Regions from separate parts of the Virgibacillus sp. CM-4 genome, predicted to be linked through region 2. Evidence: a T-box and tRNA genes for the amino acid it is inferred to sense, from the RefSeq annotation. Region 2 holds a T-box; the other regions hold tRNA genes.
What was found. A T-box is a leader RNA that pairs with one kind of tRNA and senses whether it is charged. The one in region 2 lies ahead of serS (serine--tRNA ligase), so its partner is inferred to be a tRNA-Ser.
Positions count from the first base shown of each region.

Region 1 (6,118 bases), on a different contig from region 2:
AATCATGGAGCGGGTGAAGGGAATCGAACCCTCGTCATCAGCTTGGAAGGCTGAGGTTTTACCATTAAACTACACCCGCAAAGATGGAAATCTATTTAATTCTGCGATGGTCGGGAAGACAGGATTTGAACCTGCGACCCCATGGTCCCAAACCATGTGCTCTACCAAGCTGAGCTACTTCCCGGAATCATGGCGCGCCCGAGAGGAGTCGAACCCCTAACCTCTTGATCCGTAGTCAAACGCTCTATCCAATTGAGCTACGGGCGCTTAAAACAACATTTTCAAATCTATCATATCCGATTAATCTATGCAAGAACTTTTTGGTGCGGTCGAGAGGACTTGAACCTCCACGGGTTATACACCCACTAGGCCCTCAACCTAGCGCGTCTGCCATTCCGCCACGACCGCAAAGTAAAATGACAGGAAATAAAAGACTGTGATTTAACACAGCTTCTACGATGCGGGTGGAGGGAGTCGAACCCCCACGTCCGAAGACACTAGATCCTAAGTCTAGCGCGTCTGCCAATTCCGCCACACCCGCGTAATTGAATAATGGTGAGCCATGGAGGATTCGAACCTCCGACCCTCTGATTAAAAGTCAGATGCTCTACCAACTGAGCTAATGGCTCATATGAAATGAATTTACTTCTTAATACTAGTTCGTTTAGTTCGGTTAATTATTTATGGTTTCAAAAGAAAAAATGGCTGGGCTACCAGGATTCGAACCTGGGGTACACGGGATCAAAACCCGATGCCTTACCGCTTGGCTATAGCCCAACATCTGGCGGTCCGGACGGGACTCGAACCCGCGACCTCCTGCGTGACAGGCAGGCATTCTAACCAACTGAACTACCGGACCCGACCTATGCAATTAGGATGATGACCCGTACGGGATTCGAACCCGTGTTACCGCCGTGAAAGGGCGGTGTCTTAACCACTTGACCAACGGGCCATTAAAAAATGGCGGAGAAGGAGGGATTTGAACCCTCGCGCCGCTTACACGGCCTACACCCTTAGCAGGGGCGCCTCTTCAGCCACTTGAGTACTTCTCCATATGGCTCCACAGGTAGGATTCGAACCTACGACCGATCGGTTAACAGCCGATAGCTCTACCACTGAGCTACTGTGGAATAAAAGATCAATAACAATTGCAACGAGAAATATAATACAGCATTCTGAGCTAAAAGTCAACATTTTTTTATGATTTTCTCAACGGAAACTATGTAAGTTGAATCCACTGTATGAGACAGCTTAATTAATTTATCACGGATGACATCATTCGTCAATGGTTTATCACCATTTTTTTATATTTATTGTAGTATAATCCTCCCCTTACATTTTCCGCAGCGGTATTTAGATGTATTTATTCTTCTCATTCGTCTATACGTCTGATTACAATTTCTGCATTGATACTCATAATTATACTTCATTTGAGAAGGCAATGGTTTACAATGTCGAGGAGAGCCCGTAGCTTTTAAAAGTTCTTTGAATTCACGATCTCCGTGTTTATATCCTTTTCCTTCTATATGAAGATGATAGTGGCATAGTTCATGCTTTATAATTCCAATAAATTCTGTTTCATCCCTTTCCATCGCATACTTAGGATTGAGTTCAATGGTCTTCCTACCCGGAATATATCTGCCACCTGTCGTTCGTAATCGGGAATTAAAAGATACCTTATGTAAGAAAGGTTTATTGAAATGTACTATTGATAGCCTATCGACTAATTCAAATAACTCGTTATCATCTGGAAGCCTCATCAAAATTCTCTCCTTATCAATAAGCTATTCTAATATTTTAATATACTATCGATTTTATTGCAGCATATTTTTATTCTTTCCTATATTATGTGTCAAAAATGTTATGTTCGTTATTTAAAATTATTGTAATTAAACATTGATTTTTATTTGAATTATATTATAATATTAAGTGTAGATATATTAATACTTAGTAAAAGAGAGGAGATTTACATTGAGTAATAAAAGAAATACTTTGACTACTGCTGCTGGTGCACCAGTAAGTGACAATCAAAACTCAATTACAGCTGGACATAATGGACCTACACTACTACAAGATTTTAATTTACTAGAGAAGCTTGCTCATTTTAATAGAGAACGTATTCCTGAACGTGTTGTGCACGCAAAAGGTGCTGGTGCATTTGGGTACTTCGAAGTTACAAATGACGAAATCTCAAAATATACGAAAGCTGATTTCCTCAGTGAAAAAGGTAAACGTACGGATATGTTTATCCGTTTTTCTACAGTTGCAGGTGAGCTTGGATCCGCAGACACTGTTCGTGACCCTCGTGGTTTCGCAGTTAAATTTTATACAGAGGAAGGAAACTATGATTTAGTTGGTAATAATACACCAATCTTCTTCATACGCGATGCAATTAAGTTTCCTGATTTCATTCATACACAAAAACGTAATCCACAAACTCATTTGAAAGATAAAGACATGGTATGGGATTTCTGGTCTCTATCTCCAGAATCATTGCACCAAGTAACCTATCTTCATAGTGACCGTGGTATTCCAGCCACCTTACGCCATATGAATGGATATGGAAGCCATACGTTTAAATGGGTTAATGAAGAAGGAGAAGCATTTTGGGTTAAATACCATTTCATTAGTGAACAAGGTATCAAAAACCTAGACCCTGCTCTAGCAGATAAAATTGCTGGTGAAAATCCTGATTATCACACAGAAGATTTATTTAATTCGATTGAAGAAGGCGACTACCCTGCATGGAGATTATATGTACAAATCATGCCTTATGAAGATGCTAAAACATACAAATGGGATCCATTCGATGTAACAAAGATCTGGTCTAAAAAAGACTATCCACGTATTGAAGTTGGCCGCATGGTATTGAACCGTAACCCTGAAAACTACTTTGCAGAAGTAGAACAGGCTGCGTTTTCACCTGGTCAATTCGTACCTGGAATTGAAGCATCTCCAGATAAAATGCTTCAAGGGCGTTTATTCGGATACTCTGATGCTCACCGCTACCGCCTAGGTGCAAATCATCATAGCATTCCAGTAAACCGTCCTAAGAACGAAGTAAATAATTATCAACGTGATGGCTTTATGAGTGTAGATGGTAATGGTGGAAACAAACCAAACTATGAGCCAAACAGCGTGAATGGTCCTACAGAAGATAGCGATGCTAAAATTAAGCCATTTGAAGTATACGGAGAAGCTGATAGCGTTGCTTACGACAGTGACGATCACTATACCCAAGCTGGTGACCTTTACCGTCTTATGTCATCAGATGAAAAAGAACGTTTGGTTCAAGCTTTTGTTGATCATATGACTCCAGTTACAAAAGATGAAATTAAACTTCGTCAAATTGAGCATATCTACAAAGCAGATTCTGAATGGGGCGAACGTGTAGCCCAAGGTCTTGGTTTACAAGTTCCAGAAGGCGTAAAATAAGTAACACTAATGAAAGAAGCATGGCCCTTTTGTGAGCCATGCTTCTTTACTTTTCTCCTTCGATCATCGATAAAGCAATTCTTCCCTTATTAATATCTATATTCTCTACCCAAACTGTAATTACATCTCCAACCGAAGCAATATCCATTGGATGCTTAACAAATGAATGAGACATTTTGGAAATATGAACAAGTCCATCTTGTTTCACTCCAATATCTACAAACACACCAAAATCAACAACATTTCGAACAGTTCCTTGCATTTCCATACCTGGCTTAATATCTTCCATTGCTATCACATTCTGCTTTAATAAAGGTTGTGGAAAATCATCACGCGGATCACGCTCTGGCTTCGTTAATGCTTGTATAATATCAATCAATGTCGGTTCGCCAATCCCTAATTGTTCAGAAACTTGCTTAGGATCTATAGCATAAATCCCTTCACGAAGTTTATCTGACCCAATATCGCTTACATCGCAATTTAACATTGTTAACAGGTTTTCCGTGTTTGAATAACTCTCTGGATGAATGGGAGTACGATCAAGCGGGTTATCTCCATCAATAATTCTAAGAAAACCAATGCCTTGTTCATACGTTTTTGCACCTAAGCGAGGTACTTTCTTTAATTGTTTCCGATTCGTATATTTCCCTTCTTCATCACGCTGTTTCACAATATTCGTTGCGACGGCTTTGCTAAGTCCCGAGACATATTGTAATAACGATGCGGAAGCAGTATTTACATTTACACCAACCTGGTTTACTGCTGTTTCAACAACAAAAGATAATGATTCATTTAACGACTTCTGACTCACATCATGTTGATATTGGCCAACTCCTATGGATTTTGGATCAATTTTAACTAACTCAGCTAATGGATCTTGAACACGTCTAGCAATGGATACCGCACTTCTCTCTTCTACTTGTAAATCCGGAAATTCTTCTCGAGCTAGTTTAGAAGCTGAATATACACTGGCTCCTGCTTCATTAACGATAATATATGGCACTTGTAATTTGTTTTTTCCGATAACATTTGAGATAAATTGTTCTGTTTCTCGGGAAGCTGTACCATTGCCAATGGCAATCAACTCAATCTTATAAGTCTTTATGAGCTCCATCACCGTCTTTTCTGCTCCAGCAACATCATTTCTGGGTGCTGTTGGATAAATAACACCTATTTGATGCACTTTACCTGTTTCATCGATCACAGCTAGTTTACAACCGGTACGAAAGGCTGGATCTACACCCAGTACAGTTTTTCCTTTAAGAGGCGGTTGGAGTAATAGGTTCTTCAAATTCTTAGAGAAAACGTCGATTGCTTGTTGCTCTGCACTTTCTGTTAGACTGTTACGAATTTCACGCTCAATAGACGGTTGGATCAATCGTTTATAACTATCTTCAATTGCATGCTTTAAGACTTGAGTCAACGCTTCAGATGTTGCTTTTGTAATAACATTCCTTTGTAAATACTCAATAATTCGTTCCGTTGGTGGGTTTACAGACACTTTTAATATACCCTCTTTTTCACCACGATTCAGTGCTAAAATGCGGTGTGATACAAGTGAACGTATCGCCTCATGAAATTCATAATACATCTCATATACTTGTTTCTCGTCTTTCTCTACATCTTTTTCCTCGGATTCAATCATACCACGTTTAAACGTTTCTTCTCGCATAAATTCACGATATGCTGGCTCCTCTGAAATCCATTCTGCCATAATATCGTTTACTCCTGCTAATACATCTTCAATTGTATGTAATTCTTGTTCTTCTGATATATAGACAGCTGCTTCTTCTTGAATATCTGTAATCGATTGCTGCCAAATCAATTCTGCTAATGGTTCGAGACCTTTTTCCTTAGCTATTGTCGCTCGTGTACGTCTTTTTTGTTTATAAGGGCGATAAAGATCTTCCACTCGTTGTAACTGCATGGCTTGCATAATTTCCTGCTGCAGTTCATCTGTCAATTTCCCTTGATCTTTAATACTGCGCAATACTTCTTGCTTTCTTTCAGCTAAATTAACCGCATAACTCCATTTATCTTGAACAGATTTTATCTGTACTTCATCTAAACCACCCGTTATCTCTTTGCGGTAACGTGCAATAAACGGTACCGTATTACCTTCTTCTAATAATCCAATAACCTTATTTACAATCGAAGTGTTTACTTCTGTCTCTTTTGCCACCCATTGGATTAATTCTTGATTCTGTTCGTTCGCCACACATTTTCCTCCTTTACATCCAAATCTATTTTATCATAAATCGAAAACTGAAGTTGAATACAACCTCACGCTACAAATTGTACGAAGATTCGTTCTCCATTGACGGGATACAAGAAAAAAAGCTGACTCTTTTCATTGTCAGCTTTGCCTAAAATGCATTGCAATAAGTGTTGTATCGTCTTTTCGACTAGAGTCGCTTACATATTCAAAGGTTTGCGTAATTTCATTCACATCTTCTGTCATAATGTATCGTTGAGATAGATCCTTATCCGTTACTCCATCAGAAAACATGATAAACATCATATCTTCCTCCAATTTCTCACGGATAATTTTAAAAGGACGATGATAACCTGCAAGGTACCCAGCATTAGGTATATTTCTCTTCTTTTTTTGCTTATCATTAACCGTTAAAATACCAATGTTGCCAATGGAAGAAAATGAATACATATTGGACTGAAAATCAAT
Region 1 is NZ_AUQA01000001.1:242-6,359, forward strand. It holds tRNA gene M948_RS22465 (tRNA-Gly) at 6-79, opposite strand; tRNA gene M948_RS22470 (tRNA-Pro) at 108-184, opposite strand; tRNA gene M948_RS22475 (tRNA-Arg) at 191-267, opposite strand; tRNA gene M948_RS22480 (tRNA-Leu) at 322-408, opposite strand; tRNA gene M948_RS22485 (tRNA-Leu) at 460-541, opposite strand; tRNA gene M948_RS22490 (tRNA-Lys) at 554-629, opposite strand; tRNA gene M948_RS22495 (tRNA-Gln) at 703-777, opposite strand; tRNA gene M948_RS22500 (tRNA-Asp) at 783-859, opposite strand; tRNA gene M948_RS22505 (tRNA-Glu) at 881-952, opposite strand; tRNA gene M948_RS22510 (tRNA-Ser) at 962-1,052, opposite strand; tRNA gene M948_RS22515 (tRNA-Asn) at 1,056-1,130, opposite strand; gene M948_RS22520 (SprT family protein) at 1,311-1,760, opposite strand; gene M948_RS22525 (catalase) at 1,972-3,435, shown strand; gene M948_RS22530 (Tex family protein) at 3,482-5,653, opposite strand; gene M948_RS22535 (SpoIIE family protein phosphatase) at 5,792-6,118, opposite strand, start outside.
Region 1: it has a tRNA-Ser gene. The T-box ahead of serS (serine--tRNA ligase) is inferred to sense a tRNA for this amino acid. The anticodon was not compared.

Region 2 (6,118 bases):
TCTTGCTACATCATCGCCAAGGCTTAAAATCGTAATGGATTTGGATAAAAACATAGCAACAATGAGTGCCCCCAAAACCCACGTAAACATCAACTTTAATTGAGTCCACTTTACACCGGCAATTCCGCCTGCAAACCAGAAAGCTAGATCCTGACTTAAATTAAAATAAATACCAATACCTTCGCTGAGTGCAGTAAATAGTGCAGTTACGGCAGCCCCCGCAAGCACAATTTTGATCGGTGTTACTGATCCTTTTCCCATTGAACTGATACCAAATACAAGTACGACACTTATTCCTGCACCAATAAATGCGAACAAAATTAGTCCATTATAGGATAAGCTTGGGAAAAGCGCAAAACAAACAGCTACCATAAAAACAGCCCCAGCGTTAATCCCAAGAATTCCTGGATCAGCCAATGGATTCCTTGTCATCCCTTGCATCATCGCACCGGCAACAGCAAATGATGCCCCAACTAATACACCTGCCAAAGACCTAGGCAAACGAAGTTCTTGAATAATCGAATGAGAAGTATTCGTAGCATCATATCGAAAAATCGCTTCCAAAACGGTCATAAATGTTATATCCGCTGCTCCGACAGATATAGATACCACTAAACTAATGCATGTTGCTAAGATACCACCTACTAAAATGATCGTAGCTGGCAATGGCCTTGTTTTTATATGTGGTTTATGTATATCTGAGGAGCGATTTTCTTCTGCCATATACGATCCACTTCCTTTAGGAGAACCTTAACTATATTAATGATATTGATAATCATTATCATTAATATAGTAGCAATCCTTATGTACTTTGTCTATATTTTTTGAAAATCAAATGAAATAAAAATCCCCCACTCTTAAGAGAAGGGGATGTAATACCTTATTTTATTACTTCTTTCCCACCCATGTAAGAACGTAATGCATGTGGTACGACAACGGAACCATCTGCTTGCTGATAATTTTCTAAAATAGCAGCAACGGTACGACCAATTGCTAAACCTGAACCGTTCAATGTATGCACGAATTCCGGTTTTGCTTTTGCTTCTCTACGGAAACGAATTCCAGCACGTCTTGCTTGAAAGTCTTCAAAATTAGAGCAAGAAGAAATCTCTCTATACGTATGTTGACTCGGAATCCAAACTTCAATATCGTATTTCTTTGCTGCTGTAAAACCTAAATCACCTGTACACATGCTCATTACTCGATAAGGGAGTTCTAATTTTTGTAACACCTTTTCTGCATGGCCGGTTAATTCCTCAAGTGTAGCATAAGAATCCTCAGGTTTTGCAAAATGAACAAGCTCTACCTTATTAAATTGATGTTGACGAATTAAACCTCGGGTGTCACGTCCAGCAGAACCTGCTTCTGAACGGAAACAATTACTAAAGGCCACATATTTCTTTGGTAAATCATCGACTTTCAAAATTTCTTCACGATAGTAATTGGTTACAGGAACCTCTGCAGTCGGTGCCATGAAATAGTCCCAATCCACCAATTTAAAGGCATCTTCTTCAAATTTAGGGAGCTGCCCTGTACCAGTCATACTTGTACGGTTTACAATTGCAGGAGGTAGCATCTCCTCGTACCCATGTTCATCGGCATGTAGGTCCATCATAAAGTTCAATAAAGCACGTTCCAAACGTGCACCAAGTCCTTTATAGAATACAAAGCGACTTCCCGTAACTTTACCCGCTCGCTCAAAATCTAATATATCTAGATTCGATGCGATATCCCAATGAGCCTGAACATCGTAAGAGAAGGTCGGCATTTCCCCCCATTGACGTACTTCAATATTATCATCTTCATCCTCTCCAACAGGGACACTCTCATGTGGAATGTTAGGAATCGATAGCATTATTTGCTCTAATTGTTCTTCTGTTTCCTTCAATTCTTTATCTAATGCAGCAATCTTTTCACCTACTTCACGCATTTCTTTAATTGCAGGCTCTGCATCCTTCTTTTCTCTCTTTAAAACAGATATTTGTTTCGAAGCTTCATTTCGCTCTGCTTTCAGCTGTTCTGTTTCCGCTATTAGCTTACGGCGCTTTTCATCAAGATCTTCAAAATGATCTAATTCAGATAAATCTTCCCCACGATGATTTAACTTTTCCTTCACTTCTTGGAAGTTATTACGTAAAAACCTCATATCTAGCATCTGTATTTCCTCCTTTACTAAATGAACAGTTAACATCAAAAAACTCCCGCCCCTAATAAATAGGGACGAGAGTATATATTTCCCGCGTTGCCACCCTTGTTGAAGAGAAACCTCTTCCGGCTTATCGCGATAACGGTACGTAACCGGGTTTATTTACTATCCGAGGAATTCGATAAACCTGTTCAAGGATGGATTCATAGCAAGCTTACATCGATTTGCACCAACCATCGACTCTCTAAAGTAAGGCCATACTATTACTATTTCCTGTCAATACAGTTCATTTTCATTATTATAATATATCATAGCCGATTTTTTATGTGTATGCAACTATCATTGATTTAGATTCTTTCCTAAAAAATATACCAGCAAAAGTTGAATTATTTTCTTCTTTTACGGGAATGTTGTACGCTAGATGCTTATTCGAAAGAGGTGGAATGATGAAGCAAATTAGTTATATTTTCATAGGGACATTGTTATGCGCCCTCTCAACAACATTATTAGCCATGCCCAATCAAATCGCTGATGGTGGTATCCTTGGTTTATCCTTGCTCCTTTACTATGCATTTGAATTCTCACCAGGCATTATAACCTTTGTTAGTTTTATCCTATTACTTGGGATTAGTTTTAAATACCTTCCTAAACATATTGTTTACAAAACGATGATTAACGTACCGTTATTATCTTTATTTATTTATCTCACGGAAGATCTTGGTCAGCCAATCAAAGATCCATTAGTTGCTGCTATTTTTGCAGGTCTGGTGATGGGGATTGGTTTTGGACTAATTATCCAAGCAGGCAGTTCGATAGGAGGAACCTCTATTATTGGCAGGATTCTCTATGAAAAATTTGAATTTAGTATTATTCGTACTACCTTTATTTTAGATTCATTTATAGTTTTAATGGGGATATTCGTTATCGGGCCACTTTATACAATGTACACGATCATTGCATTATTTATAGGGAAAGTAGCGAGCGATTATATTCTTGGAGGCTTCGATGCAAAGAAAGCCGTCAATATTATTTCTCCTCGCAGTTTGGATATTTCAAAACAAATCACCAAAGTGATGGGATCAGCTGCGACTGTATTTAATGGCACTGGTGGTTACATGGAGAAAGATCAAAAGATCATTTATGTTGTTGTCCGATCGCAGCGACTACTATTTTTGAAGAAATTAATTCGGCAAATTGATCCAGATGCATTTGTAGTCGTTCATAACGTAAAAGATGTCTCAGGAGGTACTTTCTTTGCTACGGCAGCCGAAGATCATATTGCTCAGCATGTAGAATCTAATGAAATTGAACAAGAAGCAACAACAGACAAGCATAATGGTCATTAACAAATAGAGCTCACATTCCTTTTGCTACTACAGGAAAATTTCGCAGACTATTTCATTGGCTATATTAAGAACAAGTATCATTGTCTTCAATGGTTCCCACCAGTTAAATAAAGTCGAACAAAAAACCCAAACGATTACCTGATCCTATTCGCAGATGACCGTTTGGGTTATTGTATGATTATATTTTATTTGGCTCTCTGAATGATGAATTGGTTCCTATAGCATGCTCCACCATTTCAACAAAATAACCGATCATTCGATTATCATCAGTCAGTTCAGGATGAAAAGCTGTAGCTAAAAAGTTGCCTTGCTGAACGGTAACAATCTGTTCATGATACGTAGATAATATCGTTACATCTGCACCTACCTTAGTAGCATAAGGTGCTCGAATAAAGACGGCTTTAAAATCATCTGCTATGCCGTTAATTTCTAAGTTCGCCTCAAAGCTTGCAACTTGTCGCCCAAATGCATTACGGGCAACTTCCATATCGATTAATCCAAGATGCGGTTGGTTTTGACCTTGAATGGCAGTAGCCATTAAGATCATTCCAGCACATGTACCAAAGATCGGTTTTCCTTGTTTCCCGAATGCTTGAATAGCATCAGAGAAGCCATAACTGTCAATTAGCCTTCTGATTGTCGTGCTTTCACCGCCTGGCAGAATTAATCCATCGATTTCCGCTAGCTGTTCTTTACGCTTAACTTCTACTCCTGTTGCACCACATGCTTTCACAGCGCGAAGATGTTCACGTACTGCACCTTGTAATGCAAGCACTCCAATTGTTGTCATATCGAATCCTTCCTTCTATTCGCTACGATCTTGCATACGATCATGAGCTTCTAATGTGCCCATTTCAAGCCCTTGCATAGCCTCTCCTAATTCTTTTGAAAGCTCTGCAATTAATTGATAATCTTGATAATGTGTTGTTGCTTCCACGATCGCTTTGGCATATTTAGCAGGGTTAGAAGATTTAAAAATACCTGAACCAACAAATACGCCATCTGCACCTAGTTCCATCATCAATGCCGCATCACTTGGTGTCGCAACCCCACCAGCAGCAAAATTAACAACAGGTAAACGGCCTTCTTCACGAATTTCAATTAATAATTCAAATGGCGCACCAATTTCTTTTGCATACGTCATTACTTCGTCTCTAGACATTGCAGTTAGTTTGCGGATTTCTGATTGCACTTGACGCATATGACGAACAGCTTCTACGATATTCCCTGTTCCAGGCTCCCCTTTCGTACGTAACATGGAAGCACCTTCTCCAATACGACGTGCTGCTTCACCAAGATTTCGACAGCCGCAGACAAATGGTACGGTATAATCGGATTTATTTATATGGTAAATATCATCAGCAGGTGTTAAAACTTCACTTTCGTCGATATAATCTACACCCATTGCCTCTAATACACGCGCTTCTGTAATATGACCAATACGTGCCTTAGCCATTACAGGAATGGAAACCGCATTTAATACTTCTTCTGTAATCGTTGGATCAGCCATACGCGCCACTCCACCTGCTGCCCTAATATCAGATGGAACACGTTCTAAAGCCATTACAGCAACAGCCCCAGCCTCTTCAGCAATTTTCGCCTGTTCAGCATTAACAACGTCCATAATGACGCCGCCTTTTTGCATTTCTGCCATTCCACGTTTTACACGTTCTGTACCTGTATTCGTCATATTAAAATCCCCCTTGTTATAAATGTCGGCTAGAATAGTCCTTTAACCCAATCAACAACTGTTGTAAATAGATCTACAAAGAAATCTCCTATAGCTCCAAGTGTTAACATGAACCAGTTCGATTTTTCTACTGTTTCATTTGCTACTACATCTACTGTACTATTGCTATCTTTAATAATATAGCCATAGTCATTTTCGCCTTCGTATTTTAGTTGTGCTGTACCGATTTTTTCTCCTTTTTCAATTGGTGCAGTCAATTCACCTTCTTTATTCAACTTATCTTTATCGATTGTATATTCAATACTATATAAATCTTTTTCATCTGGCTTAATTGGAATAGTAATTCCTTCACTAATAGAAATACCAAGTTCATCTGCTTTCCCTTTTGCAACCGGAAGCGAAGATTTATCGTCTACTTGATAACCTTTTGGAAAAACCTCCGTATATTCAAATTGTTTAAAGCCATAATCAAATAATTTCGCTGTCTCTTCAAAGCGTTTTTCCTCACTGTCTGTTTTCATAACTACAGCTATTAAACGTTGATCTCCTTTTTGAGCAGTACCAGTAAAACTATACCCTGCTAAATCCGTAAACCCTGTTTTCAATCCGTCTACACCTTCATAGTAGAACTGATCTAAAAAGGTTGTATCGTGTTTAAGCATATGATTCCAATTACGAATTTGTTGACCATCAAAATTCTCAACTGGCTTACTAGAGACATCTAGTGCCCCTGGATAATCTTTAATTAGATGGTATGCAAGTAATGCAGAAGACTCTGCAGATAACAGGTTTGTTGCGTTCGGATCTGTACCTTCTGGATAATTATCTCCTAAAGACTCATTATCTAATCCAGTAGAATTGACAAATTTAAAATCAGGGAGCCCCATTTCCTTTCCCTTTTCATTCATCATTTTCACAAATTCGCCTTCTGATCCT
Region 2 is NZ_AUQA01000002.1:1,524,397-1,530,514, reverse strand. It holds gene M948_RS30695 (FecCD family ABC transporter permease) at 1-723, opposite strand, end outside; gene serS (serine--tRNA ligase) at 881-2,155, opposite strand; T-box leader at 2,214-2,435, opposite strand; gene M948_RS30685 (YitT family protein) at 2,590-3,492, shown strand; gene pdxT (pyridoxal 5'-phosphate synthase glutaminase subunit PdxT) at 3,671-4,282, opposite strand; gene pdxS (pyridoxal 5'-phosphate synthase lyase subunit PdxS) at 4,298-5,182, opposite strand; gene M948_RS30670 (serine hydrolase) at 5,212-6,118, opposite strand, start outside.

Region 3 (6,118 bases), on a different contig from region 2:
ACAACGGTTACTGCATTTATTATAGGTATTGATATTGGGGAGTATGCTCTACCAATTATCGCAGTTGGGTGTTTCCTATTATTTTTCTTTAAAAATCAGAAAGTTAGTGCTGTTGGACAAGGTGTATTTGGCTTTGGTGCTTTATTTTTCGGACTTGAATTAATGAGTAGCGGAATGGAGCCATTACGTAGTTTAGAGGCTTTCCATGAACTTACGGTAAGCATGAGTGATAATCCTGTACTAGGTGTTGTTATCGGTACAGTATTTACAGTTATTGTTCAGAGCTCTAGTGCAACAATTGGAATCTTGCAAGGTTTGTTTGCGCAAGGTGCTATTGATCTACAAGCAGCTGTGCCTGTATTATTTGGTGATAATATTGGTACTACCATTACTGCTGTTTTAGCATCAATTGGTGCAACAGTTGCTGCAAAACGAGCAGCATATACGCACGTTATTTTTAACTTAATAGGTGCAACGATCGGGTTGCTATTACTAGGATTATTCTCACAATTTGTTGAATTTTTACAAGGACAGTTTAATTTAAATCCAGAAATGACGATCGCCTTTGCACACGGAAGCTTTAATATTACAAATACAATTATTCAATTTCCATTCATCGGTGCTTTTGCATGGTTAGTAACAAAAATAATCCCAGGCGAAGATACTGTAGTAGAATATAAACCACAACACTTAGATCCGATATTTATCCAGCAATCTTCGTCCCTAGCTTTAGATCAAGCTAAATCTGAAGTTATTCGCATGGGTGAGTATGCGTACAAGGGTCTTGAAGAAACAAATAAATATCTTAATACACAAACATCAAAACATTCGGAGATGGCATTACAGATAGAAGGTGCTTTAAATAGCCTTGATCGAAAAATTACGGATTATTTAGTAGAGCTTTCAGCTGAGTCACTTTCCGAACAAGATAGTGCCAAACATTCAGCATTATTAGATTCGGTTCGAGATATAGAACGAATTGGGGATCATTTTGAGAATATTGTAGAATTAATTGATTATAAAATGTCGAATAAGGTACATTTAACGGACAAAGCTCACGAAGATCTAAATGAAATGTTCGAGTTAACTATTTCAACCGTAAAACAAGCTGTAAAATCACTTCAGGATATGGATAGAGAAGAGGCGCTTGCGGTAATCCAGAAAGAAGATCAAATTGATAAAATGGAACGTAATTTCCGTAAGAAGCATATTATTCGTATGAATGAAGGCAAATGCACGGGATCAGCAGGTATCGTTTTTGTCGATATTATAAGTAATTTAGAACGAATCGGTGACCATGCTGTAAATATTGCTGAAGAAGTATTGGGTGAATAGATAAACAGGCAGAGGATCTTTTATGATCTTATGATCCGGATTTGCCTCCAGGCTGTCGAGACTAATGTCTCGACAGCCTTCTTATTTATGTATAACAAAATCACTGTTTATTTACTTTACGCTGAAGGTATCTTGTATTAAAGATGTCAGACAAATAAGGAAAGCCGATACATAGCTCCACCAGCCGGAACTTCTTATTTGTTGAGAGAAAAGAGGAATGGTATTATTTAGGAATAAATAAGTTAATGAAATATGGAGGTGATTTAAAATAAAAATTTTCTAAATTTAAATTTTGTATTGAAATCCTAAATAGAAGATGCTATAGTAAATATTGTCGTTTTAACAACGGCATTTACATAATATATCGAATGCATGAAATAAAAAAACATTGACAGAAGATGTAGAACATGGTAAATTATATCTTGTCGCTATAATTACTAGATAGTTGATATAACAATATTCCACAGTAGCTCAGTGGTAGAGCTATCGGCTGTTAACCGATCGGTCGTAGGTTCGAATCCTACCTGTGGAGCCATTGTGGCGGTGTAGCTCAGCTGGCGAGAGCGTACGGTTCATACCCGTGAGGTCGGGGGTTCGATCCCCTCCGCCGCCACCATTATTTATAAACTATCGTATGGCGGTCGTGGCGAAGTGGTTAACGCACCGGATTGTGGCTCCGGCATCCGTGGGTTCGATCCCCACCGGTCGCCCCATTTAAAAATGAATAATAGCAAAGGACCCTTAGCTCAGTTGGTCAGAGCTATCGGCTCATAACCGATCGGTCGCAGGTTCGAGTCCTGCAGGGTCCACCATTCATTCTTATCGGAGGTATACCCAAGTCTGGCTGAAGGGAGCGGTCTTGAAAACCGCCAGGGGTGTAACAGCCCGCGGGGGTTCGAATCCCTCTACCTCCTCCATACATAATTACTAGCAAAACAGTGATAATGAAGATTCAAAATTTAGTAAAGGCTCGGTAGCTCAGTCGGTAGAGCAAGGGACTGAAAATCCCTGTGTCGGCGGTTCGATTCCGTCCCGAGCCACCATTTTATAACAAGCAACTGGCTTGTTTTTTTATTTGTCGAATAGTTGGTAATAAATGCATATAATTTGCATCGATAGAGGAGCTTTGATACCCTTGCATTAAAAGGGTGAATATTCAATCCTTTTTAATAAAAAGATTTATTAGAGGAGGAAGGAAAAATGGCAAAATTTGAATTACCTGAACTACCATACGCTTACGATGCACTAGAACCTACAATTGACAAAGAAACCATGAACATTCACCATACAAAGCATCATAATACGTATGTAACGAAATTAAATGGTGCTTTGGAAGGACATGCAGACCTTCAAAATAAATCGTTAGAGGATCTAATAAGTAATTTAGATGCTGTACCAGAAAGTTCACGTACTGCAGTACGTAATAATGGTGGGGGACATGCAAACCACAGCCTTTTCTGGAAAATCTTATCTCCAAATGGTGGCGGTGAACCAACAGGAGAACTTGCTGAGAAAATTGATACTAAATTTGGCAGTTTTGATAAGTTTAAAGAGGAATTCGGAAATGCTGCAACAGGACGGTTCGGTTCTGGTTGGGCATGGCTAGTATTAAATAATGGCGACTTAGAAATTATGAGTACGCCAAATCAAGACTCTCCATTAATGGAAGGAAAAACGCCTATTTTAGGTCTTGATGTTTGGGAACATGCTTACTACCTAAAATATCAAAATAAACGTCCAGACTATGTTTCCGCTTTCTGGAATGTAGTTAATTGGGATCAGGTAGCAAAAAATTATAACGAAGCTAAATAATATATTTCAGTGAGATAAAGGCATGTGAAGGTTTTCTTCACATGCTTTTTTGTGTTTTGTTTGAGCTTCTTTGCATATCCTCCACTCATTTGCTCACACTAATAAGGAACGAAAAAGGAGTATGGATTATGCGAAAAAGTCTTTCATTGAACCAAGCAAAAATGGATATTAATAAAGATCTCATATTTTTACTTGTAATAGGTGGTTTATATTCATTAGGAATATTCTTATCAAATACATTTGTTAATGTTTATTTATGGAAGCAATCGGAAGATTTCACGACGATTGCTGTTTATAATTTAGCTATATATATATTTCAACCGCTAACGTTTATTCTCGCCGGCAAGTTAGCGAAGAGAGTGGATCGGGTTATTGTCTTACGTTTAGGGGTAATTTTTTTATCTCTCTTTTTTTTGAGCGTATTAATTATTGCAGATAAGGCATCTTATTTTAACTTTATGCTAGGGAGCTTATTGGGAATAGGATATGGTTTTTATTGGCTTGCGTTTAATGTGCTTACCTTTGAAATTACAGAACCAGATACAAGAGATTTCTTTAATGGGTTTTTAGGTGTGTTACAATCTTTCGGCGGTATGATAGGTCCATTGTTAGCTGGGACCATCATTGCAAAAATGGAAGCAAATATTGGTTATACTGTTATTTTCACTATCTCATTTATCATGTTTATTTGTGCAGTTATTTGTAGTTTCTTTTTAGCAAGTCGAAAAGCAGAGGGGAGCTTTTATTTCCGTAGCGTGTTAGCCGAACGTTCAAATAATAAAAACTGGAACCGAATACTAAATGCACATATATTTCAGGGTCTAAGGGAAGGAATATTTGCCTTTGTTATCTCCATTTGGGTGTTTTTAATTACAAATAGTGAGTTTTCACTGGGAATGTTCAATTTAGTGTTTTCTGGGATGTCTCTTATTTTTTATTTTATTGGAACCAAGGTTATAAAACCTACCATGCGAAAAAAATCTATTCTAATTGGAAGTTTAATTCTTTATTTTTCCATTGCTATCATTTTATTCGAGATTAGTTATATCCAACTGATCATTTACGCAGTTTGTATTGGACTAGCTTATCCAATCATTACGATTCCGTATGTATCTTTAACTTATGATGTAATTGGAAAGGCTTGGAAAGCGAGGGACCTACGAGTAGAATATATTGTTGTCCGTGAGTTATTTGTAAATCTGGGTAGAATTATCTCGATTACAACATTTCTGATTGTAACTAGTCTCTTTCCAGCTGAACAATCTATTCCATATTTATTAGCGATCTTTGGCGCTGGACATATCATTATTTATCTTATCGTTAAAAATATTTATTTAGGAAGTGAACCAAAAAAAGAAGTACCAATTAAAGAACAATTAGCTGACGAAAAAAATAGGTAAATGGGTGAAATAATCATAAAAAAAATGGTATAATTATTTTTGGATTACATGCTACAGCAAGATCAATTTCTCATGGGGGAGAGGTAATGAGTAATAAGAAAAGAAAGAAAAAGGCGCAACTTCCCTTTCGAATTAACATACTATTCTTTGTGATTTTTCTAATGTTTACTGTATTAATTTTACAACTTGGTGTTGTACAAATTTTAAATGGAGAAGCTTTTCAAGAAGAAATCGATCGAACAGTAAAGGATACTACCAAAATACCTGTACCACGTGGAAAAGTATATGACAGTAAACACAATGTCGTTGTCGATAATAAACCACAATATTCGATTACATATACTCCAGCTAAAGGGACGCAAGCAGAAGATCGCTTGGAAGTAGCTGAAAAACTAGCTGAGTTTATTTCCATGGATAGCGAAGATTATCTAAAAGGTATTACAGAAAGAAATAAAAAAGAATACTGGTATTTGAAGAACAAGGAAGAGGCGGATAGTCGACTATCTGAAGAAGAGGCTGCAGATTTAGACAACGCAGAGCAATACAACACCATCTTAGAACGAATTACGGAAGAAGAAATAGCTAATTTCTCTAAACAACAACTAGAAGTAATAGCAATAAAGAAAGAGCTAGACAAAGCTTACTCGTTAACGCCACAAATTGTTAAGAATGAGGATGTCACTGCTGAAGAGTATGCTCAGGTTTCGGAGCACTTAGGTGTTTTACCTGGCGTGAATGCAACTACTGACTGGAATCGCGATTACCCATTCGGTGAATCCATCAACAGCTTACTTGGTTCAATTACTACACAAGAGCAAGGAATACCTGCTGAAAAAGAACAATATTACTTAACTAGAGGATATAGTCGAAATGACCGTGTAGGGAAAAGTGGACTGGAAGAATATTATGAAGATGTATTGCGTGGTCGAAAAGAACAAATTCAATACACAACTACAAAGTCAGGTAAGGTTGTTGGGACGGAAACAGTAGTAGAGGGTAGTAGAGGCAAGGATCTCGTACTAACAATTGATATGGAATTCCAGCAAGAAGTGGATAAAATTGTAAGGGAAGAGTTGCAAGCAGCGTATAAACAACACCCTTACGAAAACAAATATTTAACGGATGCACTTGCTGTTGTTCTCGATCCTAATACAGGTGAGCTGCTAGCGGTAAGTGGACAAACAAGGGATGGAAACGAATATTCCAATACGGCTTATAAAGCATTATACGATAGCCACCGTCCTGGATCTGTCGTTAAAGGAGCTACAGTGTTAGCTGGATTAGAATCAGGCGTTATTTCACCAGGACAAACCTTTAATGATTCACCCATTAAGATAAAAGGTACACCACCAAAAAGATCGCATACGAGTGCGATTGGCACGGTGGATGATCAAGCTGCATTAAAACGTTCATCGAACGTATATATGTTTTATATTGCCTTAAAAATGGGTGGAGAGAATCGCTATCCTTTCCCTAATAATGGTAAAGCTTCATTTAATACTGCGGCGTGGCAAGAAATGCGTAATTATTTCCAACAATTTGGCTTAGGGGTTAAAACAGGAATTGATTTT
Region 3 is NZ_AUQA01000006.1:305,781-311,898, forward strand. It holds gene M948_RS34725 (Na/Pi cotransporter family protein) at 1-1,335, shown strand, start outside; tRNA gene M948_RS34730 (tRNA-Asn) at 1,796-1,870, shown strand; tRNA gene M948_RS34735 (tRNA-Met) at 1,875-1,951, shown strand; tRNA gene M948_RS34740 (tRNA-His) at 1,973-2,048, shown strand; tRNA gene M948_RS34745 (tRNA-Ile) at 2,071-2,147, shown strand; tRNA gene M948_RS34750 (tRNA-Ser) at 2,160-2,252, shown strand; tRNA gene M948_RS34755 (tRNA-Phe) at 2,303-2,378, shown strand; gene M948_RS34760 (superoxide dismutase) at 2,536-3,147, shown strand; gene M948_RS34765 (MFS transporter) at 3,276-4,547, shown strand; gene M948_RS34770 (peptidoglycan D,D-transpeptidase FtsI family protein) at 4,634-6,118, shown strand, end outside.
Region 3: it has a tRNA-Ser gene. The T-box ahead of serS (serine--tRNA ligase) is inferred to sense a tRNA for this amino acid. The anticodon was not compared.